Regions from separate parts of the Exiguobacterium sp. 17-1 genome, predicted to be linked through region 3. Evidence: riboswitches for the same ligand, from Rfam matches in the RefSeq annotation. Region 3 holds a riboswitch; each other region holds the start of a gene.
What was found. A riboswitch is a leader RNA that binds a small molecule or an ion and turns the genes downstream of it on or off. The one in region 3 is predicted to bind S-adenosylmethionine.

Region 1 (5,741 bases), on a different contig from region 3:
GTACAACTCCATATAGAAAAAGAGAGGGGGATGTGACATCCGCCTCTCTTTCCTGTATGTGTAAAGTCGATGCTTAAAAGTCGATTTCGTCTGGATCTGGTCCAAGACGAACGTCCGTTGCCAAACGATCAATCTTTTCGAGATCATCGGCATCGAGTTGGAAATCAAAGACGTCAAAGTTTTCCGCAATCCGTTCAGGTGTGACCGATTTCGGAAGGGCAACGATGCCGTTATCCAGGTGCCAGCGTAAGACGACTTGTGAAGGGGACTTACCGTGTTTTTCGGCAATTTCCTTGAAGTCGTTGATTTCGAGGAATTTTCCTTGCATGAGTGGGCTCCACGCTTCAACTTGAATACCGTTGTCCTGCAAGTATTCATGCAGTTCATGTTGCGGAAGTTGCGGATGAAGTTCGACCTGATTGATCATAGGTGTCATTAATCCTTCTTCAGCAAGTGTATCAAGGTGATGTTCTTTAAAGTTCGATACACCGATTGCTTTAATCTTTCCGGCTTCGTAAAGCTCAACCATGGCTTTCCAGGCTTCGATATATCCTTCAACCGGCCAGTGGATCAGATAGAGATCAAGGTAGTCGGTCTCAAGACGTTCCAGTGACTCTGCGAAGGCTTCTTTAGTTCGTCCGGCACGAATATCATCGTTCCATACTTTAGACGTTAAGAAGAGATCTTCACGGTTCACGCCGCTTTCTTTAATTCCTTTGGCAACACCACGTTCGTTTTTGTAAACGGCAGCCGTATCAATATGACGGTAACCGACACGAATGGCTTCTGCGACGGCAGCCGGTGCTTCCGTCTCTTCATCGACTTGCCAGACACCGAATCCGATTTGTGGAATTGTGACACCATTTGAAAGTTTTGCGTATTGCATGTGTATACTCCTCCTTTAATGAAACGAGAATATGGAATTGCTCGTTTAGTTTAGCATGAACAAGCAAGAACGTCCGTTTCAACGCTCAAGGGAGGAAAAAGCCGGTTAGAAAGCGAAAAGAGGAGGGTAAATCCCTAGAGGGAAAGAGGTGTATTTTGTATGAAACGAGCTGTTAAAAACGTACCAAAAGGTGTATGGGCCGGTATCGCGGCACTGTTGGGGGCGCAAGCGACATTCTTGTTCCTCGGTGCCCGGAAGACTGGGCGTAATCCGTGGGTTTGGGGAGGCGCTGGACTAATTCAGTTCCCGCTTCCGGCGATTGCGTATTTCATTCTCAACCGCCAAGACCAGAAAAAATAAGTCAATACAAGACCCGTCGCAAAAGCGACGGGTCTTGTATTTTTTACGAAACATTTTTTTTACGCACATCAGCTGTTTTTCGACGCGGGAAGCCGAAGACGATGGCAAGAGATCCGCAAACGAAAAGCAGGAACGGATAAAACAGATAGGGAATCAGTTCCGGGGAAGCCGTTTTCGTTAATTCCGCTGCAATCAGCAACTGGGCTCCGTAAGGGATAATTCCTTGGATACCGCACGAGAAGATGTCGAGAATACTGGCGGATTTCTTCCGATCAATATCATACGTATCGGCGATTTCCGCAGCGAGTGGTCCGGCGACAAGAATCGAAATCGTATTGTTCGCTGTCGCGAGATTCGTTGCACTGACGAGTGCCGCCATACTGAATTCCGCACCGCGGCGTTGTGAGATTTTCCGCGTCAGCGTTTCTTTCAGGTAAGCAATCCCGCCGTTAAAGGTGATTAGGCTGACGAGTCCGCCCATTAATAACGTCAAAATCGAAATTTCTGCCATCCCCATCAATCCTTCAGACATCGACAGGACGAAGCCGCTTAAGCCGAAGCTTCCGTCAATCATACCGATGATTCCCGTCAAAACGGTTCCGCCGACTAAGACGAGGATGACGTTGACACCAAACAAGGCGAGGACGATGACAGACAGATACGGAATCAATTTATAAAACTCAAACGCTTTTGCTTCGACGACGTCTCCTGTACCTGAGACGAAAGCCAAGATGATGACCGTCAGGATTGCTGCCGGCAAGACGATCATGAAGTTGGTTCGGAATTTATCGCGCATGTTGGTTTTTTGCGTCCGTACCGCTGCAATCGTTGTATCGGAAATGAACGACAAGTTATCGCCGAACATTGCACCACCGACGACAGCTGCTGCGGCAATTGCGACATTGACACCGGTTGCTTCATGGATTCCGAGAGCAATCGGTGCAAGTGCTGCGATTGTACCGGTGGAAGTACCCATCGCCATCGAGATGAAGGCGGCGATGATGAACAGTCCGCTCATCAAGAGGGACGGGGGTAAAAATGTTAATGATGCATTGACGGTCGCTTCAATTGCGCCGATTGCATCTGCCGTTCCAGAAAAGGCACCGGCGAGTAGGAAGATAAAGACCATAATCATGATGTCCGGATTTCCGGCCCCCGTCGCAATCCGTTCCACGGTTTGATTGATGCTGCCCTTTGTTGTGACCGCCGCAAAAATCAAGGCAATCAAAGCAGCAATCAGAATCGGGAATTTGTAAAAATCATTGTAAAAAATTCCGGCACCGATAAAAAGAACTAAAAAGACAAGCAACGGTAGAAGTGCCCATTTGTTCGGTGTAATCGTCTCGTTCATAAAATCACTCCTTTTCTACGTGTACAAAAAAAGACTCCTTCGCAAGAAAGAAGGAGGTCTTTACTGAAAAAGACGCTCTTCTTATCTCTCAAGCCTCAGCTTGCTGGATTTGGCACAGTACGATTTAATCGTCCGCTGCCGAAACATCATCGGGCCAGTCCCTCCGTCTCTCGCGATAAAAAGAAGTCATTTAATTGTCTGAAATACGTTTTCTACCGTAACGTATCTTTTAATGCATGTCAACACTACTTCACTGCAGTGCTTGTTTGAGTGTCGCTACATTTTCATTCATCAAGTCAAAATAGGAAGTCTTTTGCTGCTCTTTCGTGACGGACTCGAGGTTGTGAATCGTAATCGCTTCCGCTCCGATTTCCTGTTGGATGACACGGGCGACTTTCGGAGAAACCGTTTCTTCGAAAGCGATATACTTCAAGTCGTGTAACTTAGCTTCCTTGACGATCGCCGCCAGTTGCTTTTGCGAAGGCTCGTCCGACGGTGAGATACCGGCAATCGGTAATTGCGAGAAACCGTAGCGTTCTGCTAAATATCCGTAAGCCGCATGTGTGACGAGTAATTCTTTTTTCGATCCCTTATTAACGGCCTGTTGCAGGTTTTGATCAAGATCATCTGCCTGGGTATTGAAGGCGGTGAGATTTTTCTCGAACGCTGCTTTTTTATCAGGTACCTCTTTAGCGAGCGCCGTCGTAATCGATTGCGCCATCACTTTGGCATTGTTCGGATCGAGCCAGACATGCGGGTCAAATTTGCCGTGATCATGTCCTTCTTCCGCATGTTCGCCGGTATGTCCTTCATGCTCATGAAGCGTGGCATTCGCTTCCAGCAGTTCGATTCCTTTGCTGGTCTCGACGAAGCGGACATCGTTGCCTTTAAGACTGGCTTTGATTTTTTTCGAGTACGGCTCAAGCGTCGTCCCGGTTAAGAGGAACAGATCACCTTGTGCGATTTCCGTCAGTTGTTTAGACGTCGGTTCGTACGAATGCGGATCTGCCCCTGGAGGTACGATCATCTGGACGTCGATGTCCGTTCCGCCAATTTCCTTGGCGATGGCCGCAGTAGCGAACGTCGATGTATAGACGCGAAGCTTTTGATTGGTCGCACCTTGATCGGATTCGGAAGAACCGCAGGCGGCAAGGACAGCAGCACTGGCAAAGGCAACCGTGAAAGCAGAAATTAATTTTTTCATATGAATAAAACCTCCAAAAAATATTAAAACGTAATTATTCCGATTTGAACCTTTTCACTATAACGAATCCAAAACGAAGCGTCAAGTACCAGTCGGGGAAGACGTTCGGCTTCTAAATAAATCGGGTAGAAGACTAATAAGATCAGAAATCAAGAGTAAGCTTTGGAGGTGATGAGGTGAAACGGGAAACTGCTTGGCTGATGGGAGGAGCGGCGATCTTGACGACGGCTGCTGCCGGGGCGAGTATCTGGAACAACTACGGTGCTTTATTGCGCTGGACGGAACCGGCCCTTCCGCTGTCGGAAGTCCAACTCGCGCCCCGGACGACTTTGTATAAAACCGTCAATGAACAAGAACTGAAGTTGGATTTATATTATCCACCGGGTGATGGTCCCTTCCCGGTTGCGATTTATGCGCATGGGGGAGCCTTCGTTAGAGGAAATCGGGATGATATCTTTTGCTTTACACCAATTGTGGAACGTTTCTTGGAACTCGGAATCGCAGTTTGCAGCATCGATTATCGGTTGTTTGAGGACGGTAGCTATTTTCCGGATAATCTGGAAGATGTTCGAGATGCGCTGTGTTTCTTAAATCAGGAAGCGGATGATTTACGGATTATGCGGGGACGAATGGTGTTGTGGGGAGACTCGGCCGGTGCCGCGTTAATGCTGACGACGGCACTTGCCCCGATGGAATTCATCGGCGAACAAACAGCCGAACGCCTCCCGTTGATCAGTGGTGTCATTGCCTTGTATCCTCCGACAAATTTTCTCCTGTTCAAGTTCATTCAAACGTGGATTGCCCACATCAAGTTTTATGGGGGAGGGCGGGAAGAATGGCGGGAACTCATGACACGTGTTTCACCGGTAACGCATCTGACAGCGGACTCACCGCCGATCATGTTATTGCACGGAAAAAAAGACCCGATTGTCCCTTTTACACAAGCGCTACATTTTGTTGAAAAAGGAGCCGATGTCGGAGCCGATGTCCGGCTGTTTTCCTTCCCGAACGGCACGCATTCACTGGCGAGCTTTGCTCAAACCGAAAATCCGTTAAAAATCGAACGGTTGCTGGAACGGATTGAAGCGTTCAGCTGTCAGGTCCTGGCTTTGCCACCCCGGGAGACCCTTCATTAAAAAAGAAAACATGATACAATCAGTGATATTTCTTTTGAAGGAGACAGTGAAATGACAGAAATTTGTTTAGTGCGTCATGGTCAGACGGATTGGAATTTAAACGAGCGGATTCAAGGACGGGAGGACATCCCTCTTAATGAAACTGGGCGGTGGCAGGCTGGAATGAGTGCTGCTTACCTGGCAGAAGAAAAATGGGACGTCTTGATTTCGAGCCCCTTATCGCGGGCAGTCGAGACGGCAGAAATCATCGGACGTTCGATCGGACTGGATGTGACGGAGACGGATGAACGGTTGGTTGAACGGGAATTTGGCGTTGCATCTGGACAGCCTGTCGCCGGAATCTACGAAGCCGTTCAAGCGAATGATACGGAGCGTGTACCGGGACTTGAAACCGAACAGGAAATCCAACATCGCGTGTTTTCGGCAATTGAAGAACTGACAGAAAAATATCGAGGACAACGCCTGTTGATCGTCTGTCATTCGCATACGATCAAAGCTGCATTATCCTCGATTGATGGTAGTTTTAGTTACCGGACACCACTTAAGAATGCATGTGCGAACTATATTCGTTTCTCCGATCGGTATGAGATTGACCGGATCAATGTCGCGGATCATATCGTAGATTACACGAAACGTCCTTAAGAAAGAGTCGGATTTTCGTGCAGGTACTGTTTAAATGTTTCTTTCGCGATACTCGTAATGTGGGCACCGCGTTTGGAGCGGCGGTCTTTGTATTCTTGAATCAAGGCTTCACCGGTGAAATGGTCTTCGACGACTTCACGTAAGATGGATTCCGACAAGTCA
Region 2 (5,741 bases), on a different contig from region 3:
TTATTATCCGTGCGGGTATGACACCGTTTGAACAGTTCGACGCAGAATATTTGATGAAGCATAACTCAATCGGAGGGAACGTCGGAAACCTGATTTATCAATACAGTATTTTCCGCACCTTGATGACAGAGGGCACGACGATTACACCAGATTACTACTACTATGAAGAAGAGCGTGCAGATGAGATCAACGCGAACTTCGATCTATATGTCATCCCACTCGCTGACGCATTCCGTAAAGAATTCGTTCCGACACTTCGTAAATATACAAAATTGATTAAAAAATTAAAGATTCCGGTCGTCGTCATCGGCGTCGGTTTACGCGCACCGTTTGAGGCGAATTTAAACGACGGTTTCTCATTCGATGAAGATGTTAAAGCGTTTGTCAGCGCAGTCCTAGAGCGCTCAAGCATGCTTGGACTTCGCGGCGAAATCACATCAAAATACTTGACGCGTCTTGGTTTCCGCGAAGGAATCGATCACAAAGTCATCGGTTGCCCGTCGATGTATGCATTTGGTCGTGACTTGAAAATTCGTGAAACGAACATCACAAAAGATTCGATGATCGGTGTCAACTCGTCACGTCTCGCACCACAAAACGTCCTTAACTTCATCACACGCGGAATGGAAGAGTACCCGAACCATTACTTCATCCCGCAATGGATGAAAGAGTTACGTTTGACGTACACAGGCACACATCCGATTGCTGACTTATCTGTCACGAACTATCCGGTCAAAATGTCGGATCCGACTTACATGAACGACCGTGTCCGCTTCTTCTTGAATGCACAGACATGGATCGACTTTTTAAAAGAAGCTGACTTCAGCTTCGGAGCACGTCTTCACGGTAACATTACGGCAACACTTGCCGGAACACCAAGTATCCTGATTCCGAAAGATGCACGGATGCGTGAATTAACGGATTATCACCAATTGACACACATCTGGGCAAATGACATCACAGACAGCACACGTTTGTCAGATGTAATTGAGTCGGCTGACTTCCAGAGTCCAACACGTGTTCAAGCACGTAACTTCGATAACTTCGTTGATTTCTTGAACACAAATGATTTAGAGCACATTTATAAAGAAACGAACTACCCTGAGAACGTTCCGTTTGACCGTGAAATGGCAAAAGCAGAGTTGCTCCCAGTCGTTAAACCAATCACAGGAATTAGTATCGAAGAAGCTGTTTCACGTTTTGAATCATACTTCCCAGCAGAAGAGCAAAAAATCGTGGCAGCTCAAAAACGCGATAAAGCAAAAATGGCTGAAAAAGATAAAAAAATCAAATCGCTTCAAGGCAAGTTGAACAGTCAAACAAAAGAAATGAAGCATCAACAAGGCACATTGAACCGGAAAGCGGTTCGGATGGCATTGAAGACAGCTGATTTGTTTGCGAAGAAATAAACCACGGACGTCTTATACCATTTTGGTGTAAGGCGTTTTTTTTACATGATAAATTCTGAATTGTGTTGACAATTCAAAACAGGGTTGGTACTGTTATGAAAAATTACATTCTTATCCAGAGAGGTGGAGGGACTGGCCCTTTGAAGCCTCAGCAACAGGTCGAAAGATACTGTGCTAATTCCTGCGGGTGTCGTACCCGATCGATAAGCTTCTTTTGATTGTCGACCGACGCACCCATGTATGTGGGTGCGTTTTTTTATTTTATGAGAGAAAGAGGAGTGTGGAGTAGCAATGAAAGAAGGAACGTTTCGTCGGAAAATGGAATCCCGGCATATCGTCATGCTGTCACTTGGCGGTGTCATCGGGACGGGATTATTTTTAAGTACAGGTTATACGCTGGAGCAGGCGGGGCGTGTCGGAACGATTTTATCGTACTTGGTCGGAGCGCTTGCCGTATATCTCGTCATGCTGTGTTTGGGAGAGTTAGCAGTACATATGCCGGAAACTGGCGCCTTTCATAGTTATGCGACGAAGTACATCGGATCCGGAACCGGTTATACGGTGGCATGGCTCTACTGGTTGACGTGGACGGTCGCCCTCGGGTCGGAATTCACGGCAGCCGGCTTGTTGATGCAACGCTGGTTCCCGGACGTTCCGGTCTGGCTGTTCAGCGCGCTATTCGTCGTTATGATTTTAGGAATCAATGTCTTGACGGTTCGGTTGTTCGCAGAAGTCGAATTTTGGTTTTCCGCCGTCAAGGTGCTGACGATTTTAGTGTTCATCGTCCTGGGGACAGCGGCGATCGTCGGATTTTTACCGCTTGCCGATGGATCGCAGGCTCCGATGCTTGCTCCTTTGACGGAGGGTGGACTGTTTCCAAACGGAGCATTCGCCATCTTGATGACCATGCTCGCGGTCAACTTTGCCTATTCCGGAACAGAGTTGATCGGGATTGCGGCAGGTGAAGCCGTTGATCCGAAACGAACGGTGCCGCTGGCCATTCGAACGACTGTCTTCCGGCTGGTGCTATTTTTTGTCGGAACGATCATTGTGCTCGCGATTCTTTTACCAAACGACTCAAAAGGAGTGCTCGAAAGTCCGTTCGTTGCCGTGTTCGAACGGATCGGTCTCCCGTTTGCAGCCGACATCATGAACTTCGTCATCCTGACGGCGATTTTGTCGGCAGCGAACTCCGGTCTGTATGCCGCTTCACGGATGTTATGGTCTTTATCCGATCAACGGATGATTACGCCGTTCTTTTCTAAATTAAATGCAAGCGGAGTCCCGACACGTGCCGTTCTCTTCAGTATGATCGGTGGTCTGCTTGCCTTATTTTCCAGTGTCTATGCCCCGGGTTCCGTCTACATTGCTCTTGTCTCGATCTCGGGACTGGCAGTCGTCGTCGTCTGGATGAGCATCAGTGCCTCACAGTTCATGTTCCGCAAACGGTATCTGCAAGAGGGACATGATGTCAGCGATTTGGTCTACCGGACGCCCTGGTATCCGTTTGTACCGATTTTATCTTTTTTGATGTGCCTGGCTTCTTTAATCGGCATCGCCTTTGATCCGACGCAACGGGTCGCCCTTTATTTTGGTGTTCCTTTTATCGCAGTCTGTTACATCATTCATCATCTAACGAAAACATCATGGAAACGGAGTGTGGAAGATGTCAAAGAACAACAATCCAGTTGAGGAATTATTAAAAAAACAGCCTTATATTTTATTGGACGGAGCATTAGCGACGGAACTCGAGCGTCACGGGAGTAATCTCGACGACCCGCTGTGGTCGGCACGGGTCCTGCTTGAAGAACCGGAACAGATTCACCGGGTCCATGCGGATTATTTTAAGATTGGAGCAGATTGTGCCATTACGTCGAGTTATCAAGCAAGTGTCACCGGATTCGGCAGTCGGGGAATTAAAGAAGGGGAAGCGGTTGAACTGATCAAACAAACGGTGTACCTGGCACAACAGGCGCGTGCGGAAACCGGACAGGCAGCGGATCACGCTCTGATTGCAGGATCGATTGGTCCTTATGGTGCCTACTTATCGGACGGATCTGAGTATGTCGGTCATTACGGAGTCGACGATGCGCAGCTCGAAGCATTTCACCGTCCACGGCTTGAAGCGTTGATTGAAGCAGGGGCGGACGTGTTAGCATTTGAGACGATTCCGTCCTTGCAGGAAGCAAAAGTGCTGTTCCGACTGCTCGAAGAATTTCCGGAACAATCGGCCTGGCTCGCTTTTTCCCTGCGTGACGCAACACATATCAGTGAAGGAACGCCGTTAAGTGAGTGTATCGAGGCGTTAGGGGAGCATCCACAACTGGCAGCAATCGGCGCAAACTGTTTTCCGGCATCGATCGCGACGGAGTTCATCACGACATTAAAACAACTGACCGATGTGCCGATCATCGTTTATCCGAATTCCGGTGAACAGTATGATCCGGTCAGCAAGACCTGGTCCGGTGAAGCGGTGTGCACGGCGTTTGAAGACATTGCCCCGGAGTGGTATGCGGCAGGTGCCCGGTTGATTGGTGGATGTTGCCGCACGACACCGGAGCAGATTGAGCGGATTCAACAGAAGGTGACAATTGCTTAACCGGCAGTCATGTCTGATGAAGAACAAAAGGGATTGACTCAAAAAGGAACCACTCTTTCTTTCACGCACTTTCCTCAGGCGAGACACAAGCCAGCTTTCCTGCCCTATCCAGGCAGGGAAGCTGGTCTTGTTTGTCTCTGACAGCGCAAGCAGGCTTGCGCTTTTTCCTGTAGGAGTAGCATGAAACGGGTGGTTCCTTTTAAACGAGACGAGGGTGACAGAATTGTAATCTGCCACCCTCGTCTTTGTAGAGACTAACTTTTGAATCAGCCGTTATACTGATCGTTCGTATTTGCAAGAACTCACCGTTCCCGTAATGCTTGGTTAAATTGTTTCAGCAATCGGCCAAATGATTCGGCATCTTCATCCGGCCAGTCGTTTACTAGTCGTTCGATACTCGTTAAACGGGCCGTCCGGTAAATCTCGAGCTCCTGTTGACCATAATCTGTGATGTTGTAAAAGAAGGCCCGGCCGTCTGTCGGGTCTTTTATTTTTTCAACTAATTTTTTCTGATCGAGCGCAGCCGCTTGCCGGCTGACGGTCGAGACGTCAAGTTGTAACTCACGGGCAAGGGTTTTGACACCGACTTGACCAGAATCCGATAACTGGCGCAAGAGTAAATAGGAAGCACGGTCCAAGTTCCGATTATCCGCCGTCGCCGTCGTTAGACGACGAATAAGAATCGCCAGTTCCAGTTCGATTGTTTCCAGGGATTGATTCGACATATTGTCACCTCTCATTAGCATTCATTGCCCTCATCATTACGCACAGGCTGTCCTCTGTCAATCAAAGGCAGGCTTCTTGACAGGGTTATAGTTGTATTATACAATCATAAATGTTATTTAATTGTGTCGTGAAACTTATTGTTATGAACTTATTTTAATTACAGCGTCTGATGAAGGAGAATTCCGATGAAAGCTTATCAATCGATGAAAGAAACCGTCATTACAGTCAATGAAGAGGATACGATCCGGACGGTAGTGGAACGTTTTATCACTTCCGGTATCAGTGGAGTCCCGGTCGTCAACGGCCAGCAGGAAGTCGTCGGCTATATCAGTGACGGGGATATCATGCGGGCTATCGGCAAACATAAAGACATCATTGTCGATACGTTTTTATATGTCGATGTCATCAAAGGCGATGACGAAAACTATGAAGAGCGTGTCCGTCAGATCCTGACACGTCCCGTCATGGACATGGCACGCCGAAAAGTCGTGACGGCGACGACAGAAACCGAAATGGAAGAAATTGCGGCTACGCTCGGTTCAAAACGAATTAAAAAATTACCGATTCTAAAAGACGGCAAGCTCGTCGGAATCATCAGTCGCGGTGACGTCATCCGTCACTCCTTTAAACAGTTTATTTAAGAAAGAAGGATTTATATGGCTCTTGCTGAAAAAACAACGACACTTACGCCTGAGACAGTTTTATCGGAAAGCAAACATGGTTTACTGCACCAACCGATCGCTGTTTGGGCGGTATTCTTTGCCAGTATCACGGCATTCATGGGAATGGGACTCGTCAATCCGGTCCTACCGACGATTGCCGAAAACCTTGAAGCATCAAAAAGTGAAGTTACGCTACTATTTACAAGCTATAACGCCGTCATGGCATTTGCGATGCTGATTACCGGCGCGATTTCTTCACGGATTGGTCAAAAGGGGACATTGATGCTCGGGATTGCGGTTATCGCAACCGTTGCTGGTTTTGCGTCACAGGCCGACAGTATTTGG
Region 3 (5,741 bases):
ATCATGAACAAGGACTTCAAACAGGCAGATACCGGTGTGGCGTTCCGGGACAATTCACCGTACTTTACGATTAATTTCCGGACACCGTTGAAGTGAAAGTTAAAACCAAACAGTGCACTTAGCCTCAATTTTGCGAAAGCAGGATTGAGGTTCTTTTGTGTGGATCAATCTGTAGATGGATGACGCGCTATCTAAATTTGAATTCTATCTTGAAAAATGAGAGCGGGCTTTTGATTGACGAAGCCCTGTCTTCTCCAGGAGTCCCTATTTAATGGAAAACCCCTGAAACCGTTCCACCTCCGTTTGTAAGGGGAGGCAGCTGTTTCAGGGGTTTTATATCATCTTTAGACGAGCTAATCGACAAAAAGAATTACATCAGTTTGCCCACTCGGGTTTACTGAAGCCTTTAAAGGACTTTTCGATGACAGTGTTAAAGTCCTCTGACTCCACGACAGCCGTCAAGTCTTTCGCGAGCTGTTTCTTTTCATCTGCTGTTTTGACAGCAACTAAGTTACGGTACTGCTCATCCATTTTTTCGAGTGCCAGCGCATCGAGTAAATCAAATTTCGCAGCAAGGGCAAAGTTTCCAGGAACAGCAGAAATATCAACACTCTCGATGGCACGTGGCAACTGTGCTGCCTCAAGTGGTTTGATGACGAGTTTCTTCGGATTCTTGACGATGTCTTTTTCAGAAACCGTCAATGGATCAGCATCCGGCTTCAACTCAATCCAGCCTTGTTCAGCGAGTAAGTTTAACGCGCGGGCTTGGTTGGTCGGATCGTTTGGTGTTGCGACTTCCGCGCCTGTCTTGACGTCATCAAGCGACTTATAGGATTTACTGTATAAGCCCATCGGTGCCGTCGGAACAGTGATCAGCCCTTTAAGATCGAGATTCTTTTCCTTCGCGAACGTCTTCAGATAGATCGAATGTTGGAACAAGTTCGCGTCGATGTCGCCGCTGCCGAGCGCGATGTTCGGCTGGATGTAATCGCTGAATTCAACGATTTCGACTTTATAGCCTTTCTTTTCAAGACCAGGCTGAATCGCTTCTTTGACCATGTCACTGTAAGGACCGCTCGTCGCACCGATCTTAATCGACTTGGTTTCTTCTTTCGCACTGCTGTCGCCACAGCCGGCAAGAATCCCGGCTCCCAGTAATCCTGTTGCTAAAAAGGCATAACGTTTTTTCATTTTCATTCTCTCCCTTAAGGTTTTCTATTTGTAGTTAACGTTTATCAGCACGGCGGGCAAGTTGATTGCCGAGTCCTTGAATACTTTGGACGATGACGACGAGTACGATGATCGTCACGATCATGACGACGTTATCGTACCGGTAATAACCGAAGCGGATGGCGAGGTCGCCGACACCGCCGCCGCCGACGATGCCGGCCATGGCAGAAAAGCCGATCAGGCTGATTGTCGTCAACGTCACCGCTTGGATGATTCCGGGAAGGGCTTCCGGTAACAGGGCGCTGATGATGATACGAAACGGTGTTGCGCCGCATGCCTCAGCAGCTTCGATCAAGCCCGGTGGAATCTCACGGAGTGATGTCTCGACGAGTCGGGCGAGGAACGGAATGGCGGCAACACTTAAGCTGACAGAAGCGGCTGTCGGACCAATCGTATTGTCGAGCAACAATTGCGTCAGTGGAATCAGCGCGACGAGCAAGATGATGAACGGTAACGAACGAACGATATTAACGAAAAAGTCCAAGATGCTGCGAACGGCGACGTTTTGGAAAAACAGTCCCCGGTCCGTGATGAAAAGTAAAATTCCGAGCGGGATGCCGATGACGAGGGCAAAGCCCAGTGAAATCCCGACCATCAGGGCCGTCTCGGCTAAAGCTTTTGTAAGATCCGGTAACATGGTTTCGATTCGTTCAAGCCACATCCTGGATCACCTCAAGTGTGTGGAGTTGTTCTTCAAGCCATGTCAGGGCCTTATTCACGTGAAGCGTCGGACCAGTCAAGCTGACGATCAGGACTCCGAAGGCGACGTTTTGGATATAATCGACCTTGCCGTGGAGAATGCTGACAGAGATATCAAACTGTTTGATTGCTTCCGATAACGTACTTTCGCCGGTCTTCTCACCCGTGAATTGCAGGCGAATGATTTTACCGGGTGTCGTCCGTAAGATGCGTTCCGGTAATTCAATTTGAAGTGCCGTATCGACATAATGTTTCGTGACATCATGGGTCGGCTGACTGAATAAGTCGTATGTACTTGCGACTTCGACGACTTCGCCTTGCGCCATGACGGCAACGCGGTGGCAGATTTGTTTGACGACATCAATCTCGTGGGTGATGAGGATGATTGTCAGGCCGAGTCGTTCATTCAAGTCTTTCAGCAGTTCCAGGATTTGCAGTGTCGTGACCGGATCAAGAGCTGACGTTGCTTCATCACACAACAGGACACTCGGATTATTGGCAAGGGCGCGGGCAATCCCGACCCGTTGCTTTTGACCACCGCTGAGCTGGCTCGGAAAATTCGTCTCAAATCCTTCAAGTCCGACCAGGGCGACGAGTTCTTTGATCCGGCTTGGGAAATCACTGCGTTTAACGCCGGCTGCTTTTAAGGCGAACGCAATGTTGTCGGAAACGTTCCGCGATTGAATCAATTGGAAATGTTGAAAGATCATCCCGATATTCAGTCGTAGTTCGCGTAAGCTGCCTTTTGAGAGGTCGGACAGTTTGATGCCCGATACTTTTACCGTTCCTTGTGTCGGCGTCTCCAGTCCATTAATCAACCGGAGTAATGTACTTTTTCCGGCACCAGACTCACCGATGATGCCAAAGATTTCACCTTGCTGAATCGTTAAGTTGACATCGCGTAATGCGAAAATCGGTGTCCGGTCACGAACGAACCGTTTGGTGATGCCTTTAAATTCAATCATCTGTCGTTTCCTCCCTATACAAAAAAATCGCCTTTTTCCAGTTAAGAGCAACCAGAAAAAAGCGACGAAGTGTAAGATTTCGTAACTTATCTCTCAGAATGAAACATTCTGTAGGATGTGGCACCGTTCCTTAAAGGTGGTTGCCGGACGTCGTTGGGCCTAATCCCTCGGTCGCTCTCGATAAGTAATTATGCTGTTGGGACTTACTGTAACGGAAATCATTCCCATTTGTCAAACGTTTTTTCAGAATTATTCCGCAACGGTCTGGCGAAACAAATTCAATTGACCGATTCGTTCAGCAGCTTCGACCAATCGTTCGGCATCGGCAATCAGGCTGATCCGGACATAACCTTCGCCATATTCGCCGAAGAAATGTCCGGGCGTAACAGCAACGTGTGCTTTATCGAGCAGGTGGTCGGTAAAGCTTTGTGAGGTAAAACCGGACGGGACGGGTAACCAGACGAAGAATGAACCACCCGGAACCGGTCCTTCCCAACCAATCTCCTGTAACTTACCGAACAAGGCATCACGACGGGCTTCGTACAGAGCACTGAGTTCACGGACGCATGTTTGATCACTGGAGAGAGCAACGGTCGCTGCGTGCTGGATTGGTGTGAAGGCACTGACGTATAAATGTTCCTGGTACGTCTCGATACTTGAGATGACGGACGGATTACCAATCGCAAAGGCAATCCGGAAACCGGACATGTTAAAGCGTTTCGATAACGAAAACAGTTCAATTCCGACGTCTTTCGCCCCTTCTGTCTGGAGGAAACTTCTAGTCGGACCGTCAAAGCTGATGCCGCCGTACGCCAAATCATGGACGACACAAATATCGTTTGCGTCAGCGAAGGCAACGGTCTGCTCAAAGGCTTCCGCCGTCGCCGTCGCGCCGGTCGGATTGCTCGGGTAGTTGAGGAACAGCATCCGGGCCCGTTCGACATCCGTCGTATCGAGTAACGTGTAGTCAGGTAAAAAAGCATTTTCCGCAAGGAGCGGTAACGTGATCGGGTAAGCACCGGCAAGTGCTGCACCGGATAAGTAATCCGGATAGCCGGGATCCGGAACGATGACACCTTCACCGGGATTGACGATCGTTTGCGGTAAGGCGACGATACCGGCTTTACTGCCGAGCAGAATGGCGACCTCAGAAGCGGGATCAATCGTCACGCCGAACTCCGTCTGATAAAAATCGGCTACGGCCTGTTTGAGGAAATCATGACCGCGAAACGGAGGGTACTGCAGATTGGAGGTGTCATTGATGGCCTCTTTTAATGCGTCCAAAATATGTACGGGCGTGGTTTGGTCCGGCGTTCCTTGACCAAGCGTGATGACATCGTGGCCGGCGGCTTTGACGGCACCGATCCGCTGAGCAAGCTCGGCGAAGACCGGAGCAGGTAACCGATCAATCGCAATCGATGGGGCAAAATGTTTCATCTGTTTTCCTCCTTGTTGGGTATTGTCGTCAAGGATAACGAATTTTCAGAAAAAAGAAAAGGGTTTTTTAATAATTGCTGATAATTGGTAAAAAGAACCGAAGTCTTTCATGTTTTTGATACACTGAATTAGAATACGATTGAATCATAAAGGAGATGATGGGGATGAATCGGACCTGGTGGAAAGAAGCTGTTGTCTATCAAGTATATTGGCGCAGTTTTAAGGACTCGGACGGAGATGGGATGGGCGATTTACGCGGGGTGATTGAAAAGTTGGATTACATCGCATCTCTTGGTGTCGATGTCATCTGGTTAAATCCCTGTTATACATCACCCGATATTGATAACGGGTACGATATTTCTGATTACTATACCATCATGGAAAAAGCGGGGACGATGTCCGACTTGGAAGAGTTGATTACAGCAGCTCATGAACGGAATCTGAAATTGATTCTTGATTTAGTCGTCAATCATACAAGTGATCAACATGCGTGGTTTAAGGAATCCCGCAGCAGTCGAACGAACGAGAAAGCCGATTGGTACATTTGGCAGGACGGGGAAAAAGGAACACCTCCGAATAACTGGCGGTCGTATTTTGCACCGAGCCCGTGGACATGGGATGAGACACGCGAGCAGTATTATTTCCACTCGTTTGCATCGGAGCAACCGGACTTGAACTGGGAACATCCGGCTGTCCGAAAAGCTGTTTATTCGATGATGCGCTGGTGGGCGGATAAAGGCATCGACGGTTTCCGGATGGACGTCATCAACCTGATCAAGAAACGGGCGACGTATGACGATGTCGCGGATCCTTTGGATTTATCGTACTTAGGGAACCAACCGGGCATTCACGAATTGTTGCAGGAGATGCACCAAGAAGTCCTAGCGGGAACGGACCTCTTTACGGTCGGTGAAATTCCGTTCGTCGGACCGGAAGACGGATTGCTGTACGTCGGTGAAGAACGGAAGGAATTGCGGACGTTGTTTCATTTTGAGGTCGCAGATGATATGGAGACGATGGATTTGCCACGTTTCAAACAAATTCAAAAACGCTGGTATGAAGCACTTTATCCAAGCGGCGTCGCGTCCCAGTTTTTGAACAACCATGACCACACGCGTCAGGTGACGCGGTTCGGAAGCGAACGGTATCGCGTCGAAAGTGCCAAGTTGCTGGGGTTGATGCTCCATACGTTACCCGGCATCCCGTACATTTATCAAGGGGAAGAAATCGGTATGACCGGCATCCGTTTTTCTGATCCGGAGTCCTATCAGGACGTTGCGTTTCGGAATCAATACGCCGAGCGGATTGCGGCCGGCGAATCACCCGGAACGGTTCTGTCATCGATGCAGTTACGGGCACGTGACAACTCTAGGACACCGATGCAATGGAATACGGATAAAGCAGCCGGTT

Region 1: another riboswitch for S-adenosylmethionine. It lies ahead of MUN34_RS12760 (Na+/H+ antiporter NhaC family protein); the one in region 3 lies ahead of MUN34_RS01245 (methionine ABC transporter ATP-binding protein).
Region 2: another riboswitch for S-adenosylmethionine. It lies ahead of MUN34_RS13600 (amino acid permease); the one in region 3 lies ahead of MUN34_RS01245 (methionine ABC transporter ATP-binding protein).

Annotation. Positions count from the first base shown of each region.
Region 1 is NZ_JALIGJ010000005.1:12,798-18,538, reverse strand. Features, by position in the region: gene MUN34_RS12770 (aldo/keto reductase) at 74-886, opposite strand; gene MUN34_RS12765 (hypothetical protein) at 1,046-1,246, shown strand; gene MUN34_RS12760 (Na+/H+ antiporter NhaC family protein) at 1,290-2,597, opposite strand; SAM riboswitch class I at 2,676-2,779, opposite strand; gene MUN34_RS12755 (metal ABC transporter solute-binding protein, Zn/Mn family) at 2,848-3,801, opposite strand; gene MUN34_RS12750 (alpha/beta hydrolase) at 3,978-4,937, shown strand; gene MUN34_RS12745 (histidine phosphatase family protein) at 4,989-5,579, shown strand; gene MUN34_RS12740 (YwpF-like family protein) at 5,576-5,741, opposite strand, start outside.
Region 2 is NZ_JALIGJ010000005.1:181,638-187,378, reverse strand. Features, by position in the region: gene MUN34_RS13605 (polysaccharide pyruvyl transferase family protein) at 1-1,409, shown strand, start outside; SAM riboswitch class I at 1,518-1,619, shown strand; gene MUN34_RS13600 (amino acid permease) at 1,701-3,101, shown strand; gene mmuM (homocysteine S-methyltransferase) at 3,076-4,008, shown strand; gene MUN34_RS13590 (MarR family winged helix-turn-helix transcriptional regulator) at 4,311-4,733, opposite strand; gene MUN34_RS13585 (CBS domain-containing protein) at 4,920-5,375, shown strand; gene MUN34_RS13580 (MFS transporter) at 5,391-5,741, shown strand, end outside.
Region 3 is NZ_JALIGJ010000001.1:260,019-265,759, forward strand. Features, by position in the region: gene MUN34_RS01230 (CAP domain-containing protein) at 1-96, shown strand, start outside; gene MUN34_RS01235 (MetQ/NlpA family ABC transporter substrate-binding protein) at 376-1,191, opposite strand; gene MUN34_RS01240 (methionine ABC transporter permease) at 1,226-1,891, opposite strand; gene MUN34_RS01245 (methionine ABC transporter ATP-binding protein) at 1,881-2,894, opposite strand; SAM riboswitch class I at 2,978-3,081, opposite strand; gene MUN34_RS01250 (aminotransferase class I/II-fold pyridoxal phosphate-dependent enzyme) at 3,144-4,331, opposite strand; gene MUN34_RS01255 (alpha-glucosidase) at 4,496-5,741, shown strand, end outside.